One region of the Sagittula stellata E-37 genome, then DNA from elsewhere that is predicted to be linked to it. Evidence: riboswitches for the same ligand, from Rfam matches in the RefSeq annotation. Region 1 holds a riboswitch; the other holds the start of a gene.

The links. A riboswitch is a leader RNA that binds a small molecule or an ion and turns the genes downstream of it on or off. The one in region 1 is predicted to bind thiamine pyrophosphate.
Region 2: it holds a riboswitch for thiamine pyrophosphate, as region 1 does, so the genes downstream of both, thiM (hydroxyethylthiazole kinase) here and thiB (thiamine ABC transporter substrate binding subunit) in region 1, are expected to answer to the same signal.

What each region holds. Positions count from the first base shown of each region.
Region 1 covers NZ_CP155729.1:790,105-805,866, reverse strand. Annotated here, with positions in the region: gene ABFK29_RS03675 (ATP-binding cassette domain-containing protein) at 1-599, opposite strand, end outside; gene ABFK29_RS03670 (thiamine/thiamine pyrophosphate ABC transporter permease ThiP) at 586-2,097, opposite strand; gene thiB (thiamine ABC transporter substrate binding subunit) at 2,073-3,059, opposite strand; TPP riboswitch at 3,100-3,210, opposite strand; gene aroC (chorismate synthase) at 3,302-4,405, shown strand; gene ABFK29_RS03655 (methyl-accepting chemotaxis protein) at 4,415-6,550, opposite strand; gene ABFK29_RS03650 (DMT family transporter) at 6,677-7,570, opposite strand; gene ABFK29_RS03645 (cupin domain-containing protein) at 7,711-8,370, opposite strand; gene ABFK29_RS03640 (site-specific DNA-methyltransferase) at 8,520-9,617, opposite strand; gene ABFK29_RS03635 (ribonuclease HII) at 9,732-10,349, opposite strand; gene ABFK29_RS03630 (gamma-glutamylcyclotransferase family protein) at 10,491-10,922, shown strand; gene ABFK29_RS03625 (hypothetical protein) at 10,926-11,192, opposite strand; gene groL (chaperonin GroEL) at 11,441-13,084, opposite strand; gene ABFK29_RS03615 (co-chaperone GroES) at 13,134-13,445, opposite strand; gene ABFK29_RS03610 (transglutaminase-like domain-containing protein) at 13,687-14,463, opposite strand; gene ABFK29_RS03605 (L-lactate dehydrogenase) at 14,786-15,715, shown strand.
Region 2 covers NZ_CP155729.1:3,367,326-3,383,087, forward strand. Annotated here, with positions in the region: gene ABFK29_RS15955 (ABC transporter permease) at 1-603, shown strand, start outside; gene ABFK29_RS15960 (diaminopropionate ammonia-lyase) at 600-1,826, shown strand; gene ABFK29_RS15965 (Zn-dependent hydrolase) at 1,823-3,058, shown strand; gene ABFK29_RS15970 (N-carbamoyl-D-amino-acid hydrolase) at 3,055-4,047, shown strand; gene ABFK29_RS15975 (hypothetical protein) at 4,356-4,610, shown strand; gene ABFK29_RS15980 (VOC family protein) at 4,849-5,244, shown strand; TPP riboswitch at 5,650-5,744, shown strand; gene thiM (hydroxyethylthiazole kinase) at 5,802-6,590, shown strand; gene thiE (thiamine phosphate synthase) at 6,587-7,198, shown strand; gene thiD (bifunctional hydroxymethylpyrimidine kinase/phosphomethylpyrimidine kinase) at 7,195-7,995, shown strand; gene tenA (thiaminase II) at 7,992-8,702, shown strand; gene ychF (redox-regulated ATPase YchF) at 8,947-10,044, opposite strand; gene ABFK29_RS16010 (VOC family protein) at 10,169-10,588, shown strand; gene ABFK29_RS16015 (DUF805 domain-containing protein) at 10,702-11,091, opposite strand; gene ABFK29_RS16020 (MATE family efflux transporter) at 11,247-12,596, opposite strand; gene ABFK29_RS16025 (TIGR02453 family protein) at 12,731-13,369, shown strand; gene ABFK29_RS16030 (NAD-dependent epimerase/dehydratase family protein) at 13,381-14,274, opposite strand; gene trpA (tryptophan synthase subunit alpha) at 14,368-15,159, shown strand; gene ABFK29_RS16040 (class I SAM-dependent methyltransferase) at 15,313-15,762, shown strand, end outside.

The DNA of each region.
Region 1 (15,762 bases):
TCTTCCGCGAAGTCGCGCGCATCGCCAGGGTCGTGCGTGACCATGACGGTCAGCGCGCCAAGGCTCGCGCCGACCTCGCCCACCAGCGCCAGCATCTCGCGCTTCAAACCCGGTCCCAGCGCGGCGAAGGGCTCGTCCAGAAGCAGAACCGGACGGGCCATCAACAGCACGCGCGCGAGGGCGGCCCGGGATTGCTGCCCACCCGACAGCGTACCCGGCTTGCGCGCTGCCATGCCGTCCAGCCCGACCCGGCGCAGCGCCTCATCGATCCGTGCGGTATCCCCGGGGCCGGGGCGGCGCCCGTCCGGGCGCAGCGCCAGCCCGAGGTTCCGCCCAACGTCGAGGTGCGGGAAGAGATTGCCGTCCTGAAAGAGGATCGACAAAGGGCGTTTCTCGGGCGGCACCTCCGTCAGATCCCGCCCCTCCCAAAGGATGCGTCCGCTTCGCGGCGTCCTGAACCCTGCCAGCAGGTCCAGCAGGGTGGACTTGCCGGCACCGGACGGACCGAGCACAGCGACACGCCGCCCCGGCAACAACGACAGATCGGCCGACAGCGTGGTGCCGTCCATGTCCGCGTGCAGTGTTTCAAGCGTCAGCAAGGCGCCCTCCCCTGTCGAGCAACACAAACGCGCCAAGGCTGAGCCCCAGCAACAACAAGGCAGCACCGGCCGCCGCCTCCATCTGGTAGGATCCCATCAGCCGGTAGACCTGCAACGGCAGCGTCGCCCGGTCCGGATCCGCGAACAGCGCGATGACACCCAGATCCCCCATTGCCAACGCCGCCACCAGACCCGAGGCGAACCCCAAAGGCCGGCGCAGGCGGGGCAGCCAGACCAGCCGCCACCAGGCGAAGCCCGTCATCCCGAGCGAGGCGCGCAGCCGTCCAAAGTCCGCCTCCACCGCCTCGGCCTGCGGCACGATGATCCTGAGTGCGAAGGGCAACCCCATCAGCGCATTGACCAGCGCCGTCACCGGCAGGGCCATGCTGAACGGGTTCACGAAAGGCCGCAGCATCAGGAAAAGCCCGGTGCCCAGCACCAGAGGCGAGACGGCGATGGCCGACAGCGCCAGCAGCTCTCCGCGCCGGTTGGCCAGCGCCATAGCCCAGCCCATGCACAGCAGGGTGGAGGCCAGCGCCACGGCGACCGAATGCCCAGCCGCGCGAAAGGTGTCCGGCCCCAACAGCAGCAGTCCCGCCGTGCCGCGTGTCATAACGGTCCCCAGCGGGACCAGCAGGAACAACGCCGCCGCGACGATCCAGGCGAAGTCCGCGCCCCGGGCCCAGCCCCTGCCGTCCCTGCGCGGCACGATGCGGTCGCGGCCAGCGCCAAAGCCTTCGCCCCGCGCAACCTTCAATGCCACCAACCCGGCCGCAAGACCCAGCGCCAACTGCACCAGAGCCAGCGCCGCCGCCCGCCCAAGGTCGAAATCGAAGCGCATCGCCTGATAGATCGCGAGTTCGACGGTCGTCGCCCGCGGTCCGCCCCCCAGTGTCAACGCCACGGCAAAGGAGGTCAGGCAGATCACGAAGATCACCACGAACGCGCCCGGGGCCACACGCAGCACGACCGGCGCATCGATCACCCGCCACATCGCCCCACGCGACAGGCCAAGCGAGGCCGCAAGGCGCAGCCGTTCTCCGGGCACCGCCTGCCAGCCGTTCAACAGCATCCGGACAGCCAGCGGCAGGTTGAAGAACACATGCGCCAGCACCACGCCGTGCAGGCCGTAGACATCGACCAGCGGCAGATTTAGCGCGCCCAACAGTCCGTTCACCAATCCGTTCCGGCCAAAGACCGCGATCAGCCCCATGACGGCGACGATCACCGGCAGGATGAACGGCGCCCCCATCAGCGCGACCAGTGCCGCGCGTCCGGGAAAGCGTTGCCGCACCAGCGCCCGCGCCACCGGCACGGCGAGTGTCACGCTGACCGCCGCCGAGATCATCGCCTGCACAAACGTGAACCGCAACGCGGCCAGGTCGCCGGGCGCAAGCGCACCCAGCCCCCCGGCCCGCAGCAGCACGACCGCGACCGGCCCCAGCGTCAGCGATGCAAGGGCCGCGCCCGCGATCAGCGGGAGAGCGCGCGCCGCCATTCCTCGATGGCCTCGTCTCTGAGGGCCGCGGCCTCATCCTCGGAATAGAAGATCACCTCTTCCGGCAGATCAAGCTTCTGGAACCCTTCCGGCCATTCGTCCCTGGGCAAAGCGGCCGGGAACGACCAGTTGCCCGTCGCGATCATCGACTGGAAATCGCGGCTGAGAATGAAGTCCATGAACTGCTGTGCCAGTTCCGGCTGGTCGCTGCCTGCGACCTTCGCCGCCAGCTCGACCATGAAATAGTGGCCTTCGGGGAAGATCGCGGCCTTCTTCGTCTCGTCGCCCTCGGCGATGATGTGGTAGACGGGCGATGTCGTGTAGCTGAGCACCATGTCAGCCTCGCCGTCTGTGAACAGCCCGTAGCTTTCCGACCAGCCTTTCGTCACGGTGACGATGTTGGGCGCCAGCGCCTCCCAGAAGGCCCCGGCTTCATCGCCGTAGACGGACTTGATCCACAGCACCAACGCAAGGCCGGAGATCGACGTGCGCGGGTCCTGGATGACGATGCGCACGTCTTCGGGCAGCGTTTCCATCGCTTCGAGCGAAGCCGGCGGCTCCATTTTCGTGGCGTCGTAGACAAAAGCCGTGTGGCCATAGTTGAACGGCAAAAAGACGTCGTCGGTCCAGTCCAGCGGAAGGGTCAGCGGTGACAGGTCGACGCCATGCGGCGCAAATAGCCCGCTTTCACGGGCCTTCTTCGTGACGTCGGTGTTCAGTCCGATCACCACGTCGGCCCCGGTCCGTTCGCCTTCCAGCATGATGCGGGGCAACAACTCGCCCGGCTTGAACTGCAAGTCGCAGCCGCACTGCGCCTCGAACAGCTCCTCGATCTTGGGGCCCGGCCCCCACTCCGACACGAAGTAGTCGGGGGCATAGACAGTCAGGACCTCTTGCGCGGCGGCGACCGTAACGGCGCCGGTGGCAAGGAACAATCCCGCTGCAAAAGTGAAGGTCTTCATGGTCTTCCTCCAAGTTTCGCTCACGAGAGGGCAAGATTCGGAGACAGACCGATACCTTCCCTCCGCCGGTGCTAACCGGTTCAGGTTCAACGGGTTGATGCGTCTACGCAAATCTCAGGCGGATCGTGCTCCGCCACCCCGAGGTATCGCGGAACCTAGGGCCGTCCGGCGCTTCTGGCAAGGCGAAACCCCTTGAGCGCCCGCCCTCCCTGCCCTAGGACACCGCCCAAAGGAGACCGCCCATGAGCCTCAACACCTTCGGCCATATCTTCCGCGTCACCACGTGGGGCGAAAGCCACGGCCCTGCACTGGGGGCGACTGTCGACGGCGTGCCGCCGGGGGTAGAGGTCGACGAGGCCCAACTTCAGCACTGGCTCGACAAGCGCAAGCCGGGGCAGAACAAGTACACAACGCAGCGGCGGGAACCGGACGCCGTGCGCATACTGTCGGGCACGTTCGAGGGACGCACCACCGGCACTCCCGTCCAGCTGTTGATCGAGAACACCGACCAGCGGTCGAAGGACTATGGCGACATCACGCAGAAGTTCCGGCCCGGTCATGCCGACATCACCTATTTCCAGAAGTACGGTATCCGCGACTACCGCGGCGGCGGGCGGTCTTCGGCGCGCGAGACGGCGGCGCGCGTCGCGGCGGGCGGCCTGGCGCGCGCGGCGCTGAATGCATTGGCGCCGGGCCTGGAGATCCGCGGCTACATGGTGCAGATGGGCCCGCGCAAGGCCGATCCCGCCCGCTATGACGACGCGCAAATCGACCAGAACCCCTTCTGGTGCCCGGACGCCGAGACAGCGGATGACTGGGCGGGCTATCTGGACGACCTGCGCAAGTCCGGCGACAGCGTGGGTGCGGTGATCGAAGTCGTGGCGCGTGGTGTGCCCGCCGGCCTCGGAGCGCCGGTCTACGGCAAGCTCGACACCGATCTTGCCGCCGCGATGATGTCGATCAACGCGGTCAAGGGCGTGGAGATCGGCGAAGGCATGGCGGCGGCAGCACTGACCGGCTCGCAGAACGCGGACGAGATCTTCATGTCGAACGACGGCCCGCGTTACAGTTCCAACCACGCGGGCGGCATCCTTGGCGGCATCTCTACCGGACAGGATGTCGTTGTACGCTTCGCGGTCAAGCCGACCTCGTCCATTCTGACGCCCCGCAAGACGATTACCCTGTCCGGCGAACAGACGGAGATCGTCACCAAGGGCCGGCACGATCCCTGCGTCGGCATTCGCGCGGTCCCGGTGGGCGAAGCCATGATGGCCTGTGTCCTTCTCGACCACCTGCTGCTCCACCGCGGCCAGATCGGCGACGCGGGCGGACGCATCGGCGGCTGATCGGTCGCCTCAGAACTCGTCCCAGGTGACCGGGGCTGCAGGGGCCGACGTGCTCCCTTTCGCTGCCGTAAACCGAGACGCGGCGGGGGCGTTGATGGCAAGCTTTTCCTCTTCCACTTCGACCGGGCGGGGATCGACGGCCTCTCCATCCCAGCTGCCGTGCAGCAAGCGCTCGTTCTGCTCGCCGTAGCGGACGCCATCGTCACCGGCTGTTTCCGTGGTGTATTCGCCCAGCGACTTGCGGTCGTTGAGTACGCCGCCTTGGGTGTTCTCCGCAGGTGACATGTCCGGATCGGCGCTCGTGTGATCGAAGCCTCCGTCCGTCTCCTTGGTCAGGTCGGACGCCCCGTCGTGCGGAGGTGTCTCCACCGCGAAATCCATTCCGAACAACTCTGGCACGCCCGCCGCGACCGAGGTGGGCGCGGCAACCTCCGTGCCGCCGGTGAATTGCGCCAGTAGGTTGGACAAACGTGTCGCCTCAACCGTCAACTGCTGGCTCGATGCGCTGGTCTGGTTGACCATTGCGGCGTTGTGCTGAGTCACCTTGTCCAGTTCGGCGATACCCACATTGATCTCTTGTACACCGCCCGCCTGCTCGCGCGCCATGCGCGCGATGGCGGACACAAGCCCCGAAACCTCCGACACGCTCTCGACGATATGCGACAGGGTCTGGCTGGTTTCCTGCACGAGCCGTTCACCATCCTCGACCTGATCTACGCTGTTCAGGACGAGTTCCTTGATCTCGCCCGCCGAGGCAGACGCCCGCTGCGCCAGTCCCCGAACCTCGGAAGCGACCACGGAGAAGCCCTTGCCCGACTCGCCCGCGCGCGCCGCCTCGACCCCGGCGTTGAGGGCAAGCAGGTTGGTCTGGAAGGCGATGTCGTCGATCACTGTGATGATTTTGCTGATCTGCTCCGAACTCTTGGCGATAGAGCTCATGGCCTGGAGGGCACGGGCCATGACCTCGCCGCCCTGCTCTGCACGCCGCCTGCCCTCGATGACCTTTTCGTCGGCGACTTGCGCCTTGTCCGCGGCCGATTTCACGCCGCCCGACAGAGCGTCCAGCGCGGCAGCGGATTGCTCTAGCGTGGCTGCCTGGATCTCGGCACGGCGCGACATCTCATCGGACATGCCCGACAACTCACCGGCATTGGTTTGGACCGTGGCTGCACTCATGTGCAACGAAGAGACAAGCGTGTCCAAAGCGCCTGCCAGGTCATTGAAGTCGCGACACAACTGCAGGTAACCTTCGCCAAGGTCACGCCACTCTTCGGCATCGATCCGGGCGTCCAGTTTTCCGCCACGCAGGCGACTCATGGCGATCCCGAGGGTCTGGAACAGATCGACCCTGCGGTTGTTGTCCGTTTTCTGCTGGAGTTCCATTTCCTTTGCATCCCGGAGCTTGTTCCGCAAACCTTCAAGTCCCTGCGCAATCGCTCCGATTTCATCCCGCCGCTCCAACCCTTCGATCTGGCTTTCATAGTCTTCGGATTCCAGCTTGCGGGCTGCGCCCGCCGCGTGTCGCACAGGTGCGGACAACAACTGACCAAACAGCAAAGCCAATCCGATTGCAGACGCCACGACAAAGGCGTTTGCGCCAAGCAAGTGAAGCCTGGCATCGTCGATGCCGCCATAGGCCTTCTGCGTGATCGCGCCGAAATCTGCGCTTGCCTCTTCCTGCATGGTGTTCACGCGTTCCCGGATGGCGGCAACGAACAGCAGCGGACCGCTCCACACACTCACTTGCCGCTCTGCCTGTGTCTGCTCTGCCAGCTTGTCGACATGCGCAGAGAATTTTTCGACAAGCTTTCCGATGGAGGCCAATTCCTCCTGAGCCGAAGGATCGTTTTGAAAAATGACGGTTGCCTCGGCAATCCTCGCACGCATCTCGTCAAGGTTCTTGCCAAGGCTGTCACCCGCGTCCTGACGCCCCGCGACGAACGCGAGAAGGTCGCCTGCCCCTTGCTCGACATGTTCCTTTATCGCGTGCAGCACCTCGACTTTCTGCACTGCCTTTTCAAAGCGATAGAACTCGGCGGCGGTCCGATCGTTCATTTTCCAGGATACCAGGGACAGAACCAGCAATGCCGTCAGGAAGGCGGCGGCGAGGGACATAACCTGAATCCGGATGGAAAACTTACTCATGTCATTCCTCGTTTCTCGAAAGGCGAGCATGGGGGGGCCCGAAAGAACTCGGTGCTGACACTAGGCGGAGGCGGTAAACAAAGCCTCGTCGCCTACCGGAAAAGTAACGAGACTTTCAGAGGTTTTTTACCCGTCGCGCGCGACACCCGCAGCGGTTGCCGGCAGTTTCGCAAGCTGCACCAGAAGGACGCCACAGGCGATCACCGCCACGCCGATCAGGTCCAGCAGGCGCAGCCTCTCTCCCAGGAGCGCGGCTGCGATCGCCACGCCGAGGAAGGGGTTCAGGAAATGGAAGGTCGACGCCCGGACGGCCCCGATGCGGTTGACCAGCAGCACCCAGACGAAGGTGGCCGCAAGACCGGGCACCAGCGTCGTGTAGGCGAAAGCGGCGATCAGACTGGGGGACCACGTGACCTCCGGCGTCTCAAGTGCCAGAGCCGGTACCCAGAGCGCCGCGCTGCCGATCAGCATCTGCAACCCCACGACCATCATGAAGTTCCCGCCCGAAGTCGCGCCCCTCAGGAACATGGTTGCCGTTGTCAGGGCCAATACCCCCAGGACGCAAAGCGTCACGCCGAAGAGGTCGAGCCCCCCGCCGAACCGCGCCCCCATGATGATCACCACGCCGACCACTCCGGCCACCAGCCCCACAACCGCCTGTCGTGCCGGTTTTTCCCCAAGAAACAACCACCCTGCAAGCGCCACGAGCAGCGGCATGGTCGATGCGATGATTGCGGCAAGCGACGCTTCGATTGTCTGTACGGCGACGAAGTTGAGCCCAAGATACACCGCGTTCTGGCAGATGCCGAAAACGATGGTCGCGCGCCATTGTGCCGCCGACAGCCGCCAGCTTTGCCGCAGGAACAACGCGATCCCGACCGCGATCAGGCCGGAGATCAGGAAACGCAGGGCCAGCGCGGTGAGCGGAGGGGCCGCGGCGACGATGATCCGGGCGGATGTGAAGGCCGAGGACCACATCGCCGCAAAGGCCAGCCCCATGAGTATTGCACGTATGTCCATGCCGACAAGGATTAGGCCCTGTGCCACACGACGAAAAGGCCCCGCGAGCAGATGCCGGGACGGGGCGGCGCAAAGCCCCGCCCTACGGAATGTGGCGATGGCTTGTAGGGTGGGGCTATGCGCCACCCTGCGCGATGGTGTCAGACCGGAAGATGGCCGGTCTTGACGTAAAGCAGGCAGCCGTCCCGCGATCCCATTCGGTTTCCCGCGCCGCCCGGGCTGCGCAGCCAGCTTCCGGCGGGATAACGGCCGGACTCGTCGTCAAGCGTGCCCTCGACCACAAAAATCTCTTCGGATGACCTGTGGTCCGCCCGCTCCAGCCATGCGCCCGGAGCGAACCGGACCATGCGGACACGTTCGCCCGGCACCTCGTGCAAAAGGAGTTCCGTCAGCCCCGGCGCCACGCCCGGCCGGAACTGCGTCCTGCGTGTGTCGATGACTTTCTGTTCGGTGTCCTCCTTGTCGAACTGACACAGTTTCACAAGGATCGTCGCACCTTCGGGACCGATCCGTGGTGTGTGCCGCGTCCCGATGGGATTGCGCACGTAGGTGCCCGCCGGATAGTCGCCGAACTCGTCCGAGAACACGCCCTCCAGCACGAGGTATTCCTCTCCGCCGCCGTGCGTGTGAGGGTCGAATGCGCTGTTCGGGGCGAAGCGCACGATGGTGGTTGCGCGCGCGACCTCTTCGCCGATCCGGTCCAGCATCATCCGGTCCACACCGCTCGCCGGGGACGAGCGCCATTCGTAGTCCTGTGGACGCACCACCTCGTCCTGCGTGAAGTCCGCTCTCACCCGCATCGGAAGCCCTCCCTTTCCGCACTCAAGGATAGCCTGTCCTGCTGGCGAAAAAAGCCCCGTCTGCAGGGCAGACGGGGCAAGTCAGTGCCTGTGGCAGCCCACAGTGCACCGGCGGTGTTCTTGAATTCTCGGGACCCCTCAGGGGTGTCTTACATCTCCGACCGGATCTGCTGACGCAGAACGTCGATCGGCACCGTCTTGCCGTCGCGACGGAAGTGCCAGTAGGTCCAGCCGTTGCAGGACGGCGCGCCTTCCAGCTTTGCGCCGACCTGGTGGATGGAACCGGTGACACCGTCGCCCACCAGCGTGCCGTCGGCGCGCACCTTGGCCATCTGGCCGCGGCCGTTGATCAACATCTCGCCGGGGCGCAGCATGCCGCGTTCGACCAGCTGCCCGAAGGGCACGCGCGGTTCTGCCCGCTTGGAGGTGCTGACCTCAAGCGCGCCCTTGTCGAAGGCCCGCACGTCGCCCAGCCGCTTCAGCGCAACCTCGCGGTAGGCCGCTTCGCGTTCGATCCCGATCCAGTCGCGGCCCAGCATCTTGGCCACGGCGCCTGTCGTGCCAGTCCCGAAGAACGGGTCCAGCACAACGTCGCCCGGGTTCGTCGATCCGACGATGACACGGTGCAGCAGCGATTGAGGTTTCTGCGTCGGATGGGCCTTGTCACCGTTGGCGTCCTTCAGGCGCTCGCCGCCGTTGCAGATCGGCAGAACCCAGTCAGAGCGCATCTGGATGCCCTCGTTCAGGGATTTCAGCGCCTCGTAGTTGAAGGTGTACTTCGCCCCTTCCGACTTCGACGCCCAGATCATCGTCTCATGCGCATTGGTGAACCGCTTGCCACGGAAATTCGGCATCGGATTGGCCTTGCGCCAGATCACATCGTTCAGGATCCAGAAGCCTGCGTCCTGCAACGCGGCGCCAACCCGGAAGATGTTGTGATAAGAACCGATCACCCAGATCGCCCCGTCAGGCTTGAGCAATCGGCGCGCCGCACGCAGCCAGTCTTGGGTAAAGGCGTCATAGGCGGCGAAGTTGCTGAATTGGTCCCAATGGTCGTCGACCGCATCCACGCGGGAGTTGTCGGGACGGTGCAGCTCCCCCTTGAGCTGCAGGTTGTAAGGAGGATCGGCAAAGATCAGATCGACCGAAGCCTCAGGCAGACTGTTCATCACCTGGATACAGTCGCCATCCAATATCTGATTGATCGGGAGCGCGGCTGCGCTCTTCGCACGTGTCATCGTTGTCATTCTCTGCCTCTGTCCCCGGCGTGTTGTCACGCTCAGTCGTTGGTGTCGAATCTGAGTCGAAACCGATTCGCGGTCAATTTATTTATTGAATCAGTGGGTTGCAGATTTAGCTTGTCACAAGATATCGCGCACCGGCTTGAACGAACGTCTATGGAATGGCGTCGCCCCAAGATTTCGAAGGGCAGATTTGTGACACTTCGTCGGGTATCCGGCGTTCGTTTCCCATCCATAACCCGGGTACTGTGTCGCGGCCCTTTTCATGACATCATCGCGCCAGATTTTGGCCACAATTGAGGCCGCGGCGATGCTCGGGCTGCGCCCGTCGCCGCCCACGATACACGTCGCGTCACATGAAATACCGCCCGGTGCGCGGTTGCCGTCGACCAGAAGATGGTCCGGCGGCTTCGGCAGCCCTTCGACGGCCCGCCGCATTGCCAGAAGACTGGCTTGCAGGATGTTCGTCTCGTCGATCTCTTCGACGGAGGCCTGGCCGATTGACACCTCAGCGCTTTGCCACAAGAGCGGAGCCAGGAACTCCCGCCGCTTGATGGTCAGCTTTTTCGAGTCGTTCAGCCCGTCCGGGATCGATGCCCGGTTCAGCACCACCGCCGCCGCCACGACCGGCCCTGCCAGAGGCCCGCGCCCCACCTCGTCGACGCCAGCCACCCGATTCACACCCTGCGCCCAAAGCGCCTCTTCGAATCTCATTTCCATGGCGGGTTCAAAGCGCATGACGGGCGTTGCGGCAAGCGCCTCGATCCACGGCAGTCCCAACGAAACACGGACACCGCGACGTCAGGCAGGACAATTGCGGCTTCAACTAGGACCCGGGATTTCCTATCAAGTGGCACCCAGGCCAACGGAGTCCAGACGATGACCCTGCTGTTTGTGTACGGCACCTTGACCACGACCGCGGACCATCCAATGGGCGCGCTCTTGCGCCGCCATGCGTCCTCTCTCGGCCAAGGCACGATCCGTGCCAGGCTTTACCTGATCGACGACCCGGACGACCCCGGGCAAAACGCCTATCCCGGCGCCCTGCCCTCGCCCGATCCGGACGATCGGGTGCATGGCGAATTGCATCGCGTCCACGACCCGGATGCCGTGTTCGGTTCGCTGGACGATTTCGAGGGCTGCTCTCCGGACTGGCCCGAGCCGCACGAATACCTGCGGCGTACCATCGAGGTCATCCTGCACGATGGCACACGCCACGACGCCGAATGCTATCTGTACACTTGGGATGTCAGCACCGCGCAGCCGCTCCCCGAGGGCCGCTTTTCGGACGTTGCCCCCGACGTGCGCTGACCGTCAGACGACGGCAGAGATCAGCGACAGCACGGCGACCTCGGCATTCACGCCCCGCGCGGAGATCCAGATGTCCAGACGCGCCTGTTCCTCCGTGGAAAGCTGCAGGAGGATCGGACGGGCCGTGCCGGGGTTCACATCGACTTCCCAGCCGACCTCGCCGTCCAAAGCGCGGCGCAGGGCCTGTCGTGCAAGATAAGCGAGAGGAAGGAACTGACCGGAGGTCGAAACCAGACGCTTTCGGAGATCGTCCGGTAGACGCAGCTCCATGGCTTTCCTGCTGTCCCGACGACTCATGAGCGCGTCCCATCCAGTGCTGACGCAGGATAGCCATCGGGCATCGTTTCCGCGAGCGGAATTCCGGCATGGCTCGACACGCTCGGAATTTCAAGGAGCTCATCGGGACGCCTGCCAGGGCGACCAAGGCCAAACGACCGCATCCCTGCGACCAGATCCGCTACAAAGAAAAGGGCCGGTGAAACACCGGCCCTTCCGTGATTTGATCTGCGGCGGGCAGATTACATCATGCCGCCCATGCCGCCCATGTCGGGCATGCCACCGCCGGCGCCTGCGCCTTCTTTCTGCGGCTTGTCCGCGACCATCGCTTCCGTGGTGATCAGCAGGCCTGCGATCGAGGCTGCATCTTCCAGAGCGGTGCGGACGACTTTGGCCGGGTCGATGACGCCGAACTTGAACATGTCGCCGTATTCGTCGGTCTGCGCGTTGTAGCCGAACTTGAGGTCGGTGGATTCACGCACCTTGCCGGCGACGACGGACCCGTCGACACCCGCGTTCTGCGCGATCTGACGCAGCGGCGATTCCAGTGCGATACGCACGATGGAGATGCCGCGGTTCTGGTCGGCGTTCTGACCTTCCAGACCGTCCAGAGCCTTCGCACCCTGCACCAGCGCCACGCCGCCACCGACGACAACGCCTTCCTGCACGGCTGCGCGGGTTGCGTTCAGAGCGTCGTCCACGCGGTCCTTGCGCTCTTTCACTTCGACTTCGGTCATGCCGCCGACGCGGATGACAGCCACACCGCCTGCCAGCTTGGCAACGCGTTCCTGCAGCTTCTCACGGTCGTAGTCGGAGGTGGTTTCCTCGATCTGGGTACGGATCTGGGAAACGCGCGCTTCGATCTCTGCCTTCTCACCGTGGCCGTCGACGATGGTCGTCTCGTCCTTGGTGATGTTGACGGTCTTGGCGGTGCCGAGCATGTCCATGGTGACATTCTCAAGCTTCATGCCGAGATCTTCCGAGATCACCTGGCCGCCGGTCAGGATCGCGATGTCCTGCAGCATGGCCTTGCGGCGGTCGCCGAAGCCCGGTGCCTTGACGGCTGCGATCTTGAGGCCGCCGCGCAGCTTGTTGACCACGAGGGTCGCCAGCGCTTCGCCTTCGACGTCTTCCGCGATGATCAGCAGCGGCTTCTGCGACTGGATCACCTGCTCGAGCAGCGGCACGAGCGGCTGCAGCGACGAGAGCTTCTTCTCGTGCAGCAGGATCATGCAGTCGTCGAGCTCTGCAATCATCTTGTCGGCGTTGGTCACGAAGTACGGCGACAGGTAGCCGCGGTCGAACTGCATGCCTTCGACGACGTCGGTCTCGGTTTCGAGGCCTTTGTTCTCTTCGACGGTGATGACACCCTCGTTGCCGACCTTCTGCATCGCGTCTGCGATCTGACGGCCGATCTCGGCTTCACCGTTGGCGGAGATGGTGCCGACCTGTGCGACTTCGTCGGAGTTCTCGACGGTGCGGGCAGCGTTCTTGATGTGCTCGACGACCTTGGCGGTTGCCATGTCGATGCCGCGCTTCAGATCCATCGGGTTCATGCCGGCCGCAACGGCCTTCATGCCTTCACGGACGATGGACTGTGCCAGAACGGTCGCAGTGGTGGTGCCGTCACCGGCTTCGTCGTTGGTGCGGGAAGCGACTTCCTTCACCATCTGCGCGCCCATGTTCTCGAACTTGTCTTCCAGTTCGATTTCCTTCGCCACGGACACACCGTCCTTGGTGATGCGCGGCGCGCCGAAGGATTTGTCCAGAACCACGTTCCGGCCTTTCGGGCCAAGCGTCACCTTCACGGCGTCGGCGAGGATGTTGACGCCGTTCAGCATGCGCGTGCGGGCGTCGGTGTTGAATTTCACGTCTTTTGCGGACATTCGAAAGTCTCCTGTTTCAGAAGTTGTCGTTGGAAATCAGAACCGGCGCTCAGGCTGCCTTGGCAGCCGCGTCATCGGTGATGATGCCCAGGATGTCGCTTTCCTTCATGATCAGCAGCTCTTCGCCGCCGACGTTGACTTCGGTGCCCGACCACTTGCCGAAGAGGACCTTGTCACCCTCTTTGACGGCCATATCGATCAGCTCGCCGCTGTCCTTGCGTGCACCTTCGCCACACGCGACAACCACGCCCTCTGCCGGCTTTTCCTTGGCGCTATCGGGGATGATCAGGCCACCAGCAGTCTTTTCGTCCGATTCTACGCGACGAACCAGCACGCGGTCATGAAGCGGTTTGAATGCCATCTTCGAGTCTCCTAGCTCAAAGTTACAACCTTGGCCCCTCGTCTTCGAGCGGGCCGTTAGCACTCAAGTGGAGAGAGTGCTAACGGCGCTGAGGTAAGGAACGAGCCGAGTCGTGTCAACATGAGGCGATGAGAATTTTTGCGCGATCTTTGCGCTGCGGGGCCAAGGTTTCATGCACAGCATACATAAGCAGGACAGGGCCGAACCCAAGCCCCCCCGGGACGGATCACCGCACGGCCTGTCAGCCGCGTGTGACGCGCACGGTCTGCTCGACCAGCTCCGCAGGGGCCTGCGATCCGAGAAACGCGATGTCATAGGCGTCCCGGCCGACGGCCACGACGGCCAGGGCATCCGCAGTGCACATACCCGTGGGATCGACGAGATGCCACGCCCCATCGAGCCAGACCTGTCCAACCGCGTGAAAGTCTTGGGGGGTCACGTCCGGACCATATACGGCCACGCAGCGGGCCGGGATCTCGGCGGCACGGACCATCGTGCAGAACAGATGCGCATAGTCGCGGCACACACCCTGCCGGCCGGCGAAGGTCTCCAGCACATTTGTGTCCGCGTCCGAGCTGCCAGGAACGTAGTCCAGCTCGTCCTCGATCCAGTCCCGGATCGCCGCGACCTTGGCGCCCCCCTCCAGATGACCGAACCGCTTGCCGACGAAAGCCGTGAACTTGTCCGACTGGCAATAGCGGGAGGGCCGCAGGTAGGGCGCGGGCTCTGCCGGAATCTCCGGCAGCGGCGCGGTCTTCAAGGTGCCAAGCATCGGTGCGGGCCGCGTGATCTCCAGCGTCGCCCTGTAGTCCAGCTTCAGGGCTTCGCCGGGTATGCGGGCCCAGATCCTGTGACCGATGCCGGCATCTCCCGCGATCCGCGTCAGCTCGGCATCGCCGGCCACAAACGCCTCCGACAGGACCGACTGACCTTCGGTCCGGGCCGCCTCCAGCGCCAGAAAGGCGATGTTGGGTTGCGCGAACCGATAGTGCATCGTGACGTGTATCGACATGAGCATGAGAGGGGCCTTTCCGTGTGGGGGCCTGACGGCGGCAACGCCGGATCAGGATCGTTGCACATGTGTCCGGCGGTCGGCAGGTGGAGCGTGCCGGGGCCGGAGGCGGGGCACCAAGGACGTGCACCAATCTACGTCATCCTAGCCAAGCATGGCCAAGGCGCCACCCTAAGCCATTGATAACACTTGCCCGCGCAACAATCTGTGGCCGGACGCACAATCCCGCGCCATTTTCACCGCAAGCCGCGCACGAGAGGTCGAAGTTCTTTGCCCGGGCCGCTATCACGGTCCTATCCTCGGGTGAACCCTTTGCAAGGACCATTTGATGAAGCTCGGAATAGTCGGCGCAGGCATGGTCGGATCGGCCGCGGCCTTTGCCTGCATCATGCGGGGCGTGGCCTCTGAAATCGTTCTGGTGGACCTCGACACCGCCCGCGCACAGGCAGAGGCGGAGGATATCGCCCACGCCGTCCCCTTCTCCGTTTCAGCAAGGATCGTGGCGGGCGGATACGACGACCTGTCGGGCGCCGACGTGGTGATCCTGGCCTGCGGCGTCTCGCAGAAGCCGGGGGAAAGCCGGCTGGAGCTGCTGTCGCGCAACGCGGAGGTCTTTCGCGCCGTCGTGGGAGACGTGACGCGCGCCGCCCCCGATGCGATCCTGCTGATCGCCTCCAATCCGGTCGACATCATGACCCATGTCACGCAGGCACTGAGCGGCCTGCCTGCGGGCCGGGTGATCGGTTCCGGCACGATCCTCGACACCGCCCGCTTCCGCTGGCTGCTTGGGCGGCACCTGAACATCGCGCCGCGGTCGGTCCACGCCTATGTCCTTGGCGAACACGGCGACACGGAGGTGCTTGCCTGGACGGCAGCGCGGGCCGGGTCCGTCTCGATCGAGAGTTTCGCGGCGCAGATTCGCGCGCCCCTGACCGCCGATGTTCGGGAACGCATCGACAAGGGCGTTCGCAATGCGGCCTATACCATCATCGAGGGCAAGGGCGCGACATGGTACGGCATCGGCGCCGGTCTGGCCCGTTTGGTCGCGGCAATCGGTTCCGACGAACAGACGGTGCTGACCGTGTCTACCCTGTCCGACGTGGCGGGGGTGCGCCGGGTCGCCTGCTCCCTTCCCCGTGTCGTAGGCCGAGAGGGCGTGACCGCCGAACTGATGCCGGACATCTCCCGTCAGGAGAATGCCGCGCTCGAAGCTTCGGCCATGCTGCTCAAGGACACGTTCGATCAGCTTTCCCTGTAACGCTATTGCCTGTGGTGCCGCCGCAGGGCCGGGACCAGCGACGCCAC
Region 2 (15,762 bases), 1.9 Mb from region 1:
ACGCTGAAGACCGCCTTTCCCGTCGCCATCCTCGCCACCCTCTTCGGGGCGCTCGCGGCGCTGGCGCTGACGGTCTACCCGATGCGCTTGCGCGGCCTGATGGTGGTCATCCTCCTCCTGCCGTTCCTCGTGCCCAAGCTGATCCTCGCAGTCAGCCAGCTCATCCTGCTGAAGGAGATCAGGCTGGACCGGGGCCTCTGGACGGTGATCGCAGGGCAATCGGTCGTCGTGCTGCCGTTCTGCACGATCATCATCGCCTCCGTCCTGATCCGTATCGACCTCCGCCTCATCGACGCCGCCGAGGACCTGGGCGCATCGCGCTTCGAGAGCTTTCGCCGCGTGATCCTGCCCTTGATGCGCAACGGGCTGATGGCCTCCTGGGTGATCGCTTTCGTCCTGTCCTCCGCCGAATACGTGCTGACCGCCTTCCTGGGCGGTCGCGAACAACCGCTGTCGGTGCTGGTGGCCTCCGACTTCCGCTTCAACCTTTCCCCCAGTCTCAACGCCCTCGCGGTGCTGATCGTGCTGGGCAACATCGCGCTCGTGGTGCTGGCAGAGACGATCCGCCGCCGCTCCGGGCGCGCGAACCGAGGACATTCATGAAATACGCAACGCCCTTCGGCACCTCCGCCGAACTGATCCTGAACCCGCACTTCGACGCAGACGCGCCCTATGACTCCACCCAACAGGCGGTGCTGAACGACGCGGCTTTCGCCACCGCCCGCGCCACGATCTCTGCCTGGCCGGGGTACGCGCCGACGCCGCTGCACGCATTGCCGGGACTGGCGGCAGAGGCCGGCGTCAAAGCGATCCACTACAAGGATGAAAGCACGCGCTTCGGGCTTGGCAGCTTCAAGGCACTTGGCGGCGCCTACGCCGTGCTGCGCCTGCTCGTCCGGACCATCGCCGAAAAGAAAGGCGTGGAGGCCACCGTCGCCGAGATCCTGGACGGCGCCCATGACGATGTTGTCAGCGGCATCACCGTCTGTTGCGCGACCGACGGCAACCATGGCCGGTCCGTCGCCTGGGGCGCGCAGACCTTCGGGTGCCGCTGCGTGATCTTCGTCCATGCCACCGTCTCCGAAGGGCGCAAGCGGGCGATCGAGGCCTACGGCGCCGAGGTTCGCCGCTCTGCCGGGAACTACGATGACAGCGTCCGCGAGGCCGACACCACCGCGCGTGCAGAAGGATGGACCGTCGTCTCGGACACCTCCTACCCCGGCTACACCGAGACCCCAAAGGATGTGATGCAGGGTTACGAGCTCATGGCCGCCGAAGCCGCAGGGGCGCTGCCCGAACCACCCACCCACGTCTTCATCCAGACCGGCGTCGGCGGCGTGGCAGCGGCTGTGGCGGGACAGCTTCGACGCCGCTACGGCACGCAGGCGCCCCGGGTGATCCTTGCCGATCCGGAGAAGTCCGCCTGCTGGCTGGAAACGATGCGCCATGGCGAACCGACGCCGGTGGAAGGAGATCTGGACACGCTCATGGCCGGGCTGGCCTGCGGCGAGATTTCCCTGCTGGCGTGGGACGTGCTGAAGCCGCTGGCCTTCGCCACCGTATCGGTGGCCGACGAGGATGCCGTCGCGCTGATGCGCCGGCTCGCCGATCCCGCCCCCGGAGACCCGGCCATCGTGGCAGGCGAAAGCGCCGTCGCCGGTCTGTCCGCGCTCATGGCCGCCGCCGCCCACGGCCCGGCCCGCACCGCCCTCGGGCTGGACGACAACGCCCGCGTATTGATCTTCGGCACCGAAGGCGACACCGACCCCGCGCTTTATACCGAACTGGTGGGCCGCCCCGCCGATGCCGTCCGGGGCGCCGCATGATCGACCTGGACCGCCTCATCGCGCGTATCGAACAACTCGGCCAGGTCGGCGCCCTGCCCGGCGGCGGGTGCAAGCGCCTCGCCCTTACGCCGGAGGACGCCGCCGGCCGCGCGCTGGTCACCGGGTGGTTCCGCGATCTGGGACTGGACGTGACCACCGACGTGATCGGCAACACATGGGCCATCCGCCCCGGCCCTGGCGACCTGCCGCCCGTGGTCATGGGTTCGCACATCGACACCGTGGCGACCGGCGGGCTTTACGATGGCACCCTGGGTGTGCTCGCGGGGCTGGAGGTGATCGAAAGCGCCATCGAGGCGGGCGTCGAAACGGATCATCCGCTGGCCGTCGCCTTCTTCACCAACGAGGAAGGCGCCCGCTTTGCCCCCGACATGATGGGCTCCGGCGTGGCGGCGGGTGCGCTGCCGCTCGACGCGATGCTGGCCAGTCGCGGCATCGACGACGCCACCGTTGACGAGGCGCTCACCGCCATCGGGGCGCGCGGAGACGCGCCGGTCGGCGCGCTGTCCCCGGCGGCCTACCTCGAACTGCACATCGAACAGGGCCCCGTGCTGGAGAGCGAAGGGGTGCAGATTGGGGTCGTGACGGGCGTGCAGGGCATCTCGTGGACCGAGTTCACGGTCAAGGGCCGCTCGGCGCATGCGGGCACGACCCCCATGCTGATGCGCCGCGACGCAGGCCACGTGGCCGCCGCCATCGCGATGGAGGCCCGCGCCATCGCCACCGACTTCGGCCCGCCGCAGGTGGCCACCGTGGGCCGCATGTCGCTGTCTCCGGACCTCGTCAACGTCGTGCCCGAACGCGCCACGCTGACCGTCGACCTTCGCAACACCGACGAAACCCGGCTGGCAGGGGCTGAGGCGCGGCTCTTCGCATTCGCCGAGGCCGCCGCCCGCGACGAGGGATGCACACTGACCCGCCGTTCGCTGGCCCGGTTCGAACCCGTCGCCTTCGACGCAAAGCTGGTGGACGACATCGCCACCGCCGCCGACCGACTGGGCTACAGCCACCGCCGGATGCCCTCCGGCGCCGGGCACGACGCGCAGATGTTCGCGCCGTTCTGCCCCTCCGCCATGATCTTCGTCCCCTCGCGGGACGGCATCAGTCACAACATCGAGGAATACACCGCGCCCGAAGACCTGGAGCGCGGCGCACGGCTTCTGGCCGACGTCGCGCTTGCCCGGGCCGGATGCAGGAAAGGACCCCGCGCATGAGCCGCAAGATCGTCGCCGCCACCGCCCAGCTTGGCCCCATCGCCCGGGACGAATCGCGCACCTCCGCCGTCGCGCGCATGATCGCCCTGATGCGGACCGCACATGACCGCGGCGCGCGGCTGGTGGTGTTCCCGGAACTGGCGCTGACAACCTTCTTCCCGCGCTGGCTCCTCGAAGGGCACGATCTGGACAGGTTCTACGAGACCGAGATGCCCAGCCCCGAAACCCTGCCCCTGTTCGACGCCGCGCGCGAGATGGGCATAGGCTTCTACCTCGGCTTTGCGGAACTCCTGTTGGACGGCGAAAGGGAGCGCCGCTTCAACACCTCGATCTTCGTGACGCCGGAGGGGCGGATCGCGGGCAAGTACCGCAAGGTCCACCTGCCAGGCCACTACAACCACGAAGACTGGCGCGCCTTCCAGCACCTCGAAAAGCGGTACTTCGAACACGGCGACCTCGGGTTCCCGGTGTTCGAGGCGATGGGCGGCACAATGGGCATGTGCCTGTGCAACGACCGGCGCTGGCCCGAGACGTTTCGCGTTCTCGGCCTGCGCGGGGCCGAACTCGTCATGCTGGGCTACAACACCCCGCAGCACTACCCGCAGGCCCCCGAACACGACCACCTTCAGGACTTCCACAACCACCTGTCGATGCAGCACGGCGCCTATGCCAACGGCGCATGGGTGATCGGCACGGCCAAGGCCGGGCTGGAGGAAGGCTGCGAGCTGATCGGCGGTTCCTGCATCATCGCGCCCACCGGCGAGATCGTCGCCCGCACGCAGGGCCGGGGCGACGAGGTGGCGGTGGCCGAGATCGACCTCGACCGGTGCCGCGAACTGCGGGAGAACGTGTTCAACTTCGCCCTCCACCGCGAGCCGGGCGACTACGGCCCGATCTGCGAGGGCGCGGACATCCGCGAACGCACCCGCGCAGAAACAACCCGCAACAGCCATTTCAGCGACACGGCGGCGCCCACGGCATCCGACTGAATGTGCCCGGGAAGCGCGCGCCGCTGTGTCCTATGGGCCGTGGCGCACGCCACCGCCTGCGCCGGTCGGGCCGAATGCGCGCGCCGCGACGGCCCCGGGTTTGCGCAGATGGGGTAAGCCCATTGTTGCCCCGATCGTGCGCAGCCCGCCATCGGCTGACACGCCGCGACGCAGTTCCCGTTTGACAAAACAGCGTTTTGAACCACCTGCTGAGCATGTCGAACAGAGAGCGGTCCACGCCGGATCATGGGTGCGTCCGATGCATCTGCCCTGACCGGCCGTGTCCGACCAGACCCAGAAGGAGCCTCATGGACGCACAAGTGATCGCCATTGTCATCGTCTTGCCGTTCGCACTCGCTTTCGTCTACGCGGGTGTCCACGAATACATGCGCTTCAAGTCGGATGGGCGCCAGAACTACGGTCTCGTCTACGACGAAGAGACGGGGACCACCCACATCACCGGCATCGCCGACCACGAAGAATCGTTCGACCCGGACGAATTCGACCCCAACGGCTACAGGGATCTGGACATCCGCAGACAGCCCGAGGACGCCAAGTCCTGAACGACCGGAAGGCCAAGGCCTGCGGCATGCCCGACACGGCTTTCATGTCGCGTCGCTCCTGCGCTCTGCCTGCCGGATTCTCGTGGGCCAGTCCGTAAAGACAGAACATCGGGACCAATGGCCGCCGACCGGGCTTTCCGAGCACAAACGGACATGTCGCACGTCGCCACTTTCCCCGCGTGCCGAATATCCTCTATCCTGAATTCGTCAATAAATCGAACCCGTTCAGGAGACCCCCTTGGCCAAAGCCATCCACAGCATGATCCGAGTCCTCGACGAGGAACGCTCTGTCACGTTCTACCGCAAGGCCTTTGGCCTGGACGTCGCCGACAGGCTGGATTTCCCGGAGTTCACGCTCGTCTACCTGAGCAACGACGAAACCGGCTTCGAAGTCGAACTGACCGTCAACAAGGGCCGGACCGAACCTTACTATCTGGGCGATGGCTACGGCCACCTCGCGGTGTCGGTCTCCGACCTCGACGCCGAACATGCCCGCTTCGAGGCCGAGGGCCTATCCCCCCGAAAACTGGTCGAATTCGCGCCGGCCGGTGAACTGGTTGGCCGCTTCTTCTTCGTCGCCGATCCCGACGGATACCAGATCGAGGTGCTCGAACGCTCGGGGCGCTTCACGTGACGCCCTGAACCGGATTCTCGTGGGCGGGGCGCCGCAAGAGCGCCAACAACACCCCCGTGCGGCGTGACCCTGGCAGTTGCTGGCCAGCGCCGCTGCCGCCTTTGTCGTCGCCGCGCCGGATGTAACGGCGCGGGGTGAGAGTCCTACATCCTCCATCGACGACGGCTGGCAACGCGACCGGGTGAATATGCTACACGGCATGGCGGAAATCGCGTTCTTCCCGCGTATCCCGCGCCATCTGGCAACCGCTGACGCGCCTCCACCTCCCGCACGTTTCGGTATGCCAGGGGCAAGCCAAACGCCCCTTCCGCTCCAAACCACGACGCTGCAAGGCGCGCGTGGCTCCCGCGACAGAAAACCGATCCCGGCGATTGACGCGGGCCGTGGCGGATGCAAGTGTCCACGCACAAGCGACGGGGGCGCTCGGGAAACCGGGCTGAGACGTACCCTTCGAACCTGAACCGGATAATGCCGGCGGAGGGAGGCGCAGCGGAACGTCCGGGCTTTGCCCTGTCCTTCGTCGTTGTCTTTCCTGCCGTCCGGCAAAGGAGGACACGATGCAGACGCCGGACAGATCCCTCGACCAGATGCGTGACACCGCACCGCTGGTGCAGAACATCACCAACTTTGTCGCGATGAACGTCATGGCAAACGCCATGCTCGCCGCCGGGGCATCGCCCGCGATGGTGCATGCCCGAGAGGAAGCGGCAGAGTTCGCGGGCCTCGCCATTGCCCTGACCGTCAACATCGGCACCCTGTCGCCGGACTGGGCCGGGGCCATGACGGACGCCGCAGCGGCGGCCAACGACCACGGCAAACCCTGGGTGCTCGACCCGGTCGCAGTGGGGGCGACGACCTACCGGCAGACAGTCGCGGCACAGCTGCTGGCACTCAATCCCACGGTCATCCGGGGCAACGCGTCCGAGATCATCGCCCTGGCCGGAAAAGACGCATCCGGCAAAGGCGTCGATGCGGGCGACGCGGTGTCGGTGGCCACCGACGCGGCCGCCGTTCTCGCGCGCCGGACCGGCGGTGTGGTGGCCGTGACGGGGCAGACGGACCTCGTGACCGACGGCACCCGCTTCGCCGAAGTGCAGAACGGCCACCCGCTCATGCCGCGCGTCACGGCGCTGGGGTGTTCCCTGACCGGCATCGTCGGTGCCTTCGTCGCCGGTCAGGACCCGTTCGAGGCGACCGTGGCGGCGCTCGCCTTCTACGGTCTCGCCGGAGAGCGGGCGGCAAACGGGGCAAAGGGGCCGGGCTCGTTCCAGGTGGCCTTCCTCGACGCGCTCTACACGCTCGACGGGCATGACCTGGCGCGGGGCGCACGGATTGTCCTGTCATGATCCCGCCACTGTGTTTCGTCACCGAGGCCTCGGCCCCCGCGCCGGTTCCCGACCAGGCAACCGCCGCCGCGCGCGGCGGCGCGGGCTGGGTCCAGTTGCGCGACAAGACCTCCTCTGACGCCGATCTCATCCCCCTCGCCCAAAGGGTGATCGCCAGCCTTGCCCCGCTCGGTGCCCGCCTGATTGTCAACGACAGGGTGGATGTGGCCATCGCCGCAGGTGCCTACGGGCTGCACATCGGTCAGGGCGACGGCGACCCCGCCGCGATCCGGGCCCGCATCGGGCCGGACATGTTCCTCGGCCTGTCGATTGAGCACGCGGACCAACTGGCGGCCGTACCGAAGGGCGTCGATTACCTGGGCGTGGGGCCAGTCTACGCCACCGGATCGAAACCCGATCACGCAGCCCCCATCGGCCTCGACGGCTTTGCCCAGATCGCCGCCCGGACCGCGCTGCCTTGCCTCGCCATCGGCGGCCTGACCACCCGCGATGCTGCCGCCCTGAAGGCGTCGGGCGGCGCCGGCATGGCCGTCGTCTCGGCCATATCCCGCGCAGCCGACATGACTGGGGCGGCCCGCGCGCTGTGCGACTCATGGAGGACCGCATGATCCCCAACATCCTCTCCATCGCCGGGTCGGACCCGTCCGGCGGCGCCGGCATCCAGGCCGATATCAAGGCGATCTCTGCCATGGGCGGCTATGCCATGACCGCCATCACCGCATTGACCGTGCAGAACACGCGGGGCGTCAGCGGTGTCAGCCTGTGCGACACCGGGCTGATCGCCGACCAGATCGCCGCGATCCGGGCGGACATCGACATTCACGCGGTCAAGATCGGGATGCTTGGCGACGCCGCCATCATCGAGACCGTGACCCGTGGCATCGACGGGCTGCAGTGCCCCGTCGTGCTGGACCCGGTGATGGTCGCCAAAGGCGGGGACCGCCTTCTTGGGGAACTGGCGGTCGACGCCCTGCGCGCCATGCTGCCCTGGGCCACGGTCATCACGCCCAACCTGCCCGAAGCCGCCGATCTGCTGGACTGGCCCGAAGCCACGACCCGGTCCGAAATGGTCGCGCATGCCCGCGCCCTTCTGGACTTCGGGCCGCGCGCCGTCCTTCTGAAAGGCGGCCACATGACCGGCGACCGCAGCCCGGACCTGCTGGCCACCCGCGAGGGCGAAACCTGGTTCGACGCACCGCGCAGTCCGACCCGCAACACCCATGGCACCGGCTGCACCTATGCCTCTGCCATTGCAACCGGGCTTGGCGCGGGGCTGCCGCTCGACCGGGCGGCGGCACGGGCCAAACGCTACATCGGGGCGGCCATCGCGTCGGCGGACAAGCTCCGTGTCGGCGCCGGCCACGGCCCGGTCAATCACTTTCACCAGATGGACACACCGACATGACCTTCACAGACGACCTTGCCGCCCAGACTCAAACGCTCCGGACCCGGATTCACGAGATGCCCTTCAACACGGACATGGCGACCGGCCAGCTGCGCCGCGACGTCTTCCAGGGCTACATCGTGCAGGACGCGCTCTACCTCGAAGGGTTCGCGAGGGCGCTGTCGCTTGCCGCCGCACGCGCACCCGATCCCGCCACGGTGGCGCAACTGGCAAACGCGGCCGCCGGGGCCATCGCGGTCGAACGGGAACTCCACACGCATTACATGGACCGTTTCGGCGTGTCGGAGACGATGCTGGCGGCAATGGCGCCCTCCGCCGCCTGCGACCACTACGTGTCCTTCCTGCTGCGCACCTCTGCCCTCGGTCCGTTCGACGAGGCGGTGGCCGCCCTCCTGCCCTGCTTCTGGATCTATCGCGACGTCGGCCACGACATCGCTGCGCGAAGCGCGCCGGACAATCCGTATGCCGCGTGGATCGACACCTACTCGGGCGAGGCCTTCGACGAAAGCGTGGCACGGATGCTGGATCTGACCGACCGCCTGGGCGCAGAAGCGGACGGCCTCGCAAGGCTACGCATGTCGGCGGCCTTCGAACGGGCCTGCTGGCACGAATGGCGGTTCTGGGACAGCGCCTACCGGATGGAAAGCTGGATGCGGCCCGAAGACAGCCTGGCGCGCGATAGCCGGGCCCCTGCGCCGACGGCCTGACGGCCCGTCGCGCGGCATTGGTCGAGGATCCCTGCCGATGGCCGGCGACGGCGTGCCGGCTGGGGACTCACCGACGGCGGCAGCGGCCAGACCAGGCGGCCCGCCCCGCAAAATCGGCGTCGAGGACGAAGACACCGTCAACGGCTTCGCCGTCGCGGGCGGCGTCTTCTCGGCCCAAGACCGCGCCCTTTGGGTCCGACTGAAAGCGCCAGGGCCGGACACAGGCCCGGCCCTCCGCGCGATCTCAGGTGTTGAAGAGGAAGTGCAGCACGTCGCCGTCCTGCACGACGTAGCCCTTACCTTCGGCCCGCATCTTGCCGGCATCCTTCGCCGGGCCTTCGCCGCCAAGCGTGACATAATCGTCGTAGGCGATGGTCTCGGCCCGGATGAAGCCCTTCTCGAAATCGCCGTGGATCACGCCCGCCGCCTGCGGCGCGCCGGTGCCCTCGCGGATCGTCCAGGCGCGCGCCTCCTTCGGCCCCACGGTAAAATAGGTCTGCAGGCCCAGAAGCGCGTAACCCGCCTTGATCAGACGGTCGAGCCCGGCTTCTTCCAGCCCCAGCTCACCCAGGAATTCCTGCGCTTCATCGGCGTCGAGCTGGCTGATCTCTTCCTCGATCTTGGCCGAGATCACCACTGCCGAATTGCCTTGTTCCGCTGCCATCTCGAAGACCTTCGCGGACAGCGCGTTGCCCTCCGACGCGTCGCCCTCGTCGACGTTGCAGACGTAGAGCACCGGCTTCGCGGTCAGAAGCTGGAGCATCCGCCAGGCCTTCGCATCCTCGGCGTCCACCTCGACGACGCGGGCCGGCTTGCCCTGCTCCAGCACCTCCAGCGCCATCTTCATCAGACGTTCCTGCTGAACCGCCTCCTTGTCGCCGCCACGCACCTTGCGGACGATGTTCTGCAGCCGCTTTTCCAGCGACTCCATGTCGGCGATGATCAGCTCCGTCTCGATGGTGTCCGCATCCGACACCGGATCGACCCGGCCGTCGACGTGGGTCACGTCATCGTCCTCGAAACAGCGCAGCACATGCGCGATGGCGTCCACCTCGCGGATGTTGGCCAGGAACTGGTTGCCCAGCCCCTCGCCCTTCGATGCGCCTTTCACCAGGCCAGCGATGTCCACGAAGGTCATGCGCGTGGGAATGATCTGCTTCGATCCGGCGATCCCGGCCAGCTTGTCCAGCCGCGTATCGGGCACCGCCACATCGCCCACGTTCGGTTCGATCGTGCAGAAGGGAAAGTTCGCCGCCTGCGCCGCGGCGGTCTTCGTCAGTGCGTTGAACAGCGTGGACTTGCCGACGTTCGGCAGTCCAACGATACCCATCCGAAATCCCATCACATCGCTCCAAGCCAAGGGTCCGGGGCCTTCTAGGCAGAGCGTCGCGCAAACGCAAGGCGAGGCATTGACCGGAACGCCCCGACACCATTACGTTGATATCAAACCAGTCGAGGAGACGACCATGCAGATGACGCCATACCTGTTCTTCCGGGGGAATTGCCGCGCGGCCTTTAACCGGTATGCGGAGATCCTCGATTTGCCCGCGCCGCAGATCATGGACTTCTCCCAACTGCCGGAGGCCGAAAGGGAGAACATGCCGGGCGCCGCCGAGGACGCCGTGATGCACGCCATGCTCATGCTGCCGTCGGGCGCGCTCATGGGCTCCGACGACATCGGCCCGGAGTTCCAGCCGATGGCCGGGTGCTCCGTCAACCTGATGGTCGCCACCGCGCAGGAGGCCAATCGCGTGTTCGACGCGCTCGCAGAAGGTGGCGAGATCCGGATGCCGCTGGCCGAGACCTTCTGGACCCCCGCTTTCGGCACGTTGACGGACGCCTTCGGCATCCGCTGGATGGTCATGGCCGAGGGCCCGCAGGGCTGAACGGCCTCCGGGAAGGCGCGCTGCCACACCGGCTGACGCGCGGCAAACGAAAAGGCGCGGGACATCTGCCCCGCGCCTTGCGTCATCCCGAAGGGGATGGCCAAATATCGGGCTTAGCCGAACCGGTTCGGCGCGTTCTCCGGTGCCTTGGCGAACCAGACGATCAGGACGATGATGCCGATGATCGGGATCAGCGCGATAAGCTGCCACCAGCCGGAGCGGTCGATGTCGTGCAGGCGGCGCGCGCCGATGGCGATCTGCGGCACGATGATGGCCAGCGACCAGAGGCTGCCGAGGATCGGCATTCCGATGATCGCGTCGATGATGTTCGCCACGATGGACACGACGAAGCAGGCGAGCCACGCCTTCCAGAACTCGCCGCGGTTGGAGCGGCCCTCGAAGTTGATGTAATTCTTGAAGAACCGGCTCAGCGCCTCGCCAAAGGCCACGTCTTCGCGGTAGTTGCCGCCCCCAGCCGGGGCGTGCTCCATGGTGGTGTCCATCAATCTCTCTCCTGCAAATGAATATTCTTGTAAGTGGTTTGCGTTTCCGGCCCCGTTTGGCAGAGACCTTGACGCAGTAAATCACCGGCAGGGGCTGCGGATCAATGGTGAAATACCCCCAGCCGGCCCGGGACGGACACGCCGACCGGCCGGCTTCAGACCGGCGCGGCGATCAGCCCGCGGCCCCGGGTCCAGAAGCGCGTCATGAGCAGCACCGCCGCGACGGCCAGCCCGCAGACCAGACCCAGCCAGACGCCCACGGCGCCGAGGCCCAGCGAAAAGCCGAAGACCAGCGCGGCGGGCATGCCTACGCCCCAGTAGGCGAGCGTCGCCATGATCATCGGCACCCGCGTGTCGTGCAGACCGCGCAAGAGCCCCACGTGGATCACCTGCAGCGCGTCCATAAGCTGGAACAGCGCCGCCATCAGCAGTAGCAGGCGGCCGACGCGAAGGATCTCGTCGCGCAGCGGGGAGTGCGGGTCGATGAAGGCGCTCAGCAGCAGGTCGGGAATGGTCACGAAAATCAGCACCGACGCCGCAACGGTGATCAGCCCCATCCAGATCGCAACCTTTGCACCGCGCATCAGGTGGTCGCCGTCTGCCCGGCCAAGCGCGTTGCCCGCGCGCACCGTCGCCGCGTTCGACAGCCCAAGTTGCACCATGAACGTCGCGCTCGAGACCTGCAGCGCGATGCCGTGCGCCGCCAGCGCCACCGCGCCCAGCCACCCCATCAGCACCGACGACCCGGCGAACAGTGCCACTTCGGCCAGCGTGGTCAGACCGATCGGCCATCCCAGCGCAAACACGCGGACGAACATCTCGCGGTCGGGGCGCCACAGCCGCACGAAAAGCGCGTGCTCCGGCAAGACGCGCACCGCGTAAGCCACGATCAGCACCAGCGACAGGATCTGCACGCCCAGCGACGCGATGGCCGCCCCGGCAATGCCCAGTTCCGGCAGACCCATCTTGCCGAACACCAGCGCGTAGTTGCCCACGCCGTTGGCCGCGGCCGCCGCCACCGTGACCCAGAGCACGACGCGTGTCCGCTCCAGCCCGGCGAGGTAGTTCTTCAGCACCATCACGCCAAGCGCCGGCAGCATGCCCCAGCCCGCGATCCGGAGATAGTCCTGCGCCAGCCGCGCGATGTCCTCCGCCTGCCCCATCGCCCGCAGCAACGGGTCCGCGTACCACAAAAGCGGCATCACCAGCACGAAGTAGATGGTCGAGATCCACAGCGCCATGCGGGTGGACCGGCGGATCATCACCTGGTCGCCCTTGGCGTCGAAGGTCGCCACCATCGGCAGGATCGCCCAGGCGAAGCCTGAACCGAACAGGAACAGCGTGAAGAACAGCGACGTCGCCAGCGTCAGCGCCGCCAGTTCCGGCACGCCATACCAGCCCAGCACCACCGTATCGGTCAGCCCGATGGCGAATTGCGCAAGATGCCCGCCGACAAGCGGCAGGCCAAGGCTCAGCAGCGCTCTCGCGTGCTGCGGATATGTCATCACCGGGCGGGTCATGCACGGGCGATTACGTGGGCAATCGTCCCGCCGCAAGCGCGCGTTTCCGCACGCATCGGGTGCGAACATGGAAATTCTGTGTTAACGTAACGGAAATTACTCCACGCATTGACACCCGCATGGCCGAGCCGATTGACCTCGATCACCTCTTTCAGGACACGCGCGCCTTTCTCGCAGAGCTGGCGGCCTCCAACTCGCGCGCATGGTTCCAGACCCAGAAGACCCGCTACGACACCCTGCTGAAACGCCCTTCGGAAAAGCTTCTGGCGGAAACCGCCGCTTGGCTCGAAGCCGAGACCGGCGAGCAGCCGCGCACGAAACTCTTCCGGCCCTACCGCGACGTACGGTTTTCGCCGGACAAGACCCCCTATCACACGCACCTCCACATGATGTGGTCGCTAGGCGACGGGCGGGCGTGGATGCTGGGCATCGCGCCGGACTATGCCACGGTCGGCGCGGGCATCATGGCCTTCGGATCGGCGCAGGCCGACCGGTTCCGCGCCGCCGTCGCCGGTCCCGAAGGCGAGACGCTGGCCAAGCTGCTGGACCAGGGGTGGCGCGTCGATCCCCCGGCACTGAAACGCGTGCCCGCCCCCTACACCGCCGACCACCCGCGCGCCGACCTCTTGCGGCACAAGGGGCTGGTGGCTTGGGCCGACGACATGGACGACGCGCTCTCGCGCGATGCCGGGGCCGCCGTGCGCGACGTCATGGTCCGCGCACAACCACTGATGGACTGGCTCGGCGCCAACGCCTGAACCGCCCCCGCTCAGACCTCCGTCAGCACGTCGCGCCAGGAGTGCGCGGGCCGGTAGCCCAGCATCTCCTTCGCCTTCCGGTTGGAATAGAAAGTCTCCTGTTCGCCCATTTCACGCTTGACCGGCACACCGTCGTAGAACCGCGCGCGCACCTCCTCGTTGGACAGCGCCACCGACAGGTCGTCGTTCGAGACGTTGAACACCTCGTATCCCAGACCGTCGGTTTTCAGGCAGCACTCGACCATCCGCCCCAGATCGCGCACGTCGATATAGGCAAAGATGTTGCGCCGGCGGAGCGATGCATCCGCCACGAAGGCCGGGAACTTTTCGGCGTATTCGTGCGGTTCGATCACGTTGTTGATCCTCAGGCCGTAGATGTCGCGGCCCCAGCGCGCGTGGAAGCTGCGCCCGGTCGCCTCGTTGCAGACCTTCGAACAGGCATAGGCGTCCTGCGGCACGGTCGGGTGCTCCTCGTCCACCGGCACATATTCCGGCGTCACCTCGCCATCGGCGAAACAGATGCCATAGGTCGTTTCCGACGAGGCGAAGACCACCTTGGGCACCCCCGCTTTCATCGCCGCCTCCAGCACGTTGTAGGTCGAGACGGTGTTGACCCGGAAGGTCTCGCAGTCGGGCTTGATGAGGATGCGCGGGATCGCCGCGAAATGCACCACCGCGTCAAAGGCGGGCAGCCCGGTGCCGGGCTCCAGTTCATCGAGCCCGGCATAGCTTTGCATGGCCGAGAACACCTGCCCCGGATCGGTCAGGTCGCAGATCATGTTGTCCACGCCCTCCGCCTCCAGCGGTACGAGATCGAGGTTCAGCACCCGGTGCCCCTGCCCGACGAGGTAGGGCACCACGTGCCGCCCCGCCTTGCCCGCTCCGCCTGTGAACAGAATACGCATGTTGCCTCCCTTGCAGTCCTGTCGCGATGGCGGGGCCATTGATTTTCCCCGCACGTTCCGGCAACAGACCTAGAACGCTGACCGGAGAGAACCATGACCCGCATCGAATCCAAGTTCGCCCAACTTCGCGAGGAAGGAAAGAAAGCCTTTGTCGCCTACATCATGGCGGGCGATCCGGATGTGGACAGCTCGCTGGCGGTGATGAAGGGCCTGCCGGAGGCCGGGGTCGACGTGATCGAACTGGGCCTGCCCTTCACCGACCCCATGGCCGACGGCCCGACGATCCAGCTTGCCGGGCAGCGCGCGCTCGAAGGCGGGATGACGCTGGCCAGGACGCTCGACATGGTGCGCGCCTTCCGCGAAGGCGACGACACGACGCCGATCGTGCTGATGGGCTACTACAACCCGATCTACTCCCGCGGCGTCGACCGCTTCCTTGCCGAGGCGAAGGAGGCCGGGATCGACGGTCTCATCATCGTCGACCTGCCGCCCGAGGAAGACGAGGAACTTTGCCTGCCCGCGCAGGCCGCCGGGCTGAACTTCATCCGCCTCGCGACGCCCACCACCGACGACAAGCGCCTGCCGAAGGTCATGCAGAACACCTCCGGCTTCGTGTACTACGTGTCGATCACCGGCATCACCGGCGCCGCCGCGGCCGAGGCGGCCGACGTGGGCCCGGAAGTCGCGCGCATCAAGGCGGTGAGCGACCTGCCGGTGATCGTTGGCTTCGGCATCCGGACCCCGGAAAGTGCGAAAGCCATCGCCGGTGTCGCCGACGGCTGCGTCGTGGGCACCGCCATCGTCGGCCAGATTGCGGAGGGCAAACCCGTGGCAGACGTCCTGTCCTTCGTGAAGTCCCTCTCCGACGGCGCGCACAGCGCCTGAGAGTGCATGAAGGGGGCTTTACCCCTTGGTCCAATGCAGGTTTCGTCCCGGCTCTCAGCCGGGCCGATCCACGCTCCCCTTTTGGGCGCGCACGAAAGAGACGCGGGACGAAACTGCCCTTCGACGCAACCTCTTGAAGGTCGACTATCGGCCATGGAAAGATACACGCCTTGGTCAATGGTGCTATCTATGTCTGAATTCACTCAAAAGGAAATCACTGCGGCGAACCGGGCCGCATGGAACGCTTCCGCGCAATTGCACGGGGAAGGAGATCGTTGGGAGCAGCTTCTCGAACATGCGGCCACTCCCGGCTTTTCGGTGCTCGACCCCTTTCTGACCGCCAAACTGGAAGAGCTTGGCCTCAGCGGCAAATCCGCCGTGCAGATCGGCTGCAACAATGCCCGAGAGCTGATTTCCCTTGCGTCGCTGGGCATCCGCCCAAAAATGGGCATCGACCAGGCAAGCGGGTTTCTGGCCCAGGCAAGGCAACTCGCGGATGCAGCCGGTCTCGATCTCCAACTGCTTGAAGCAGATGTCTACGACTTGCCTTCCGGCGTCGGACAGTTCGACCTCGCTCTCATCACGATCGGCGTTCTCAACTGG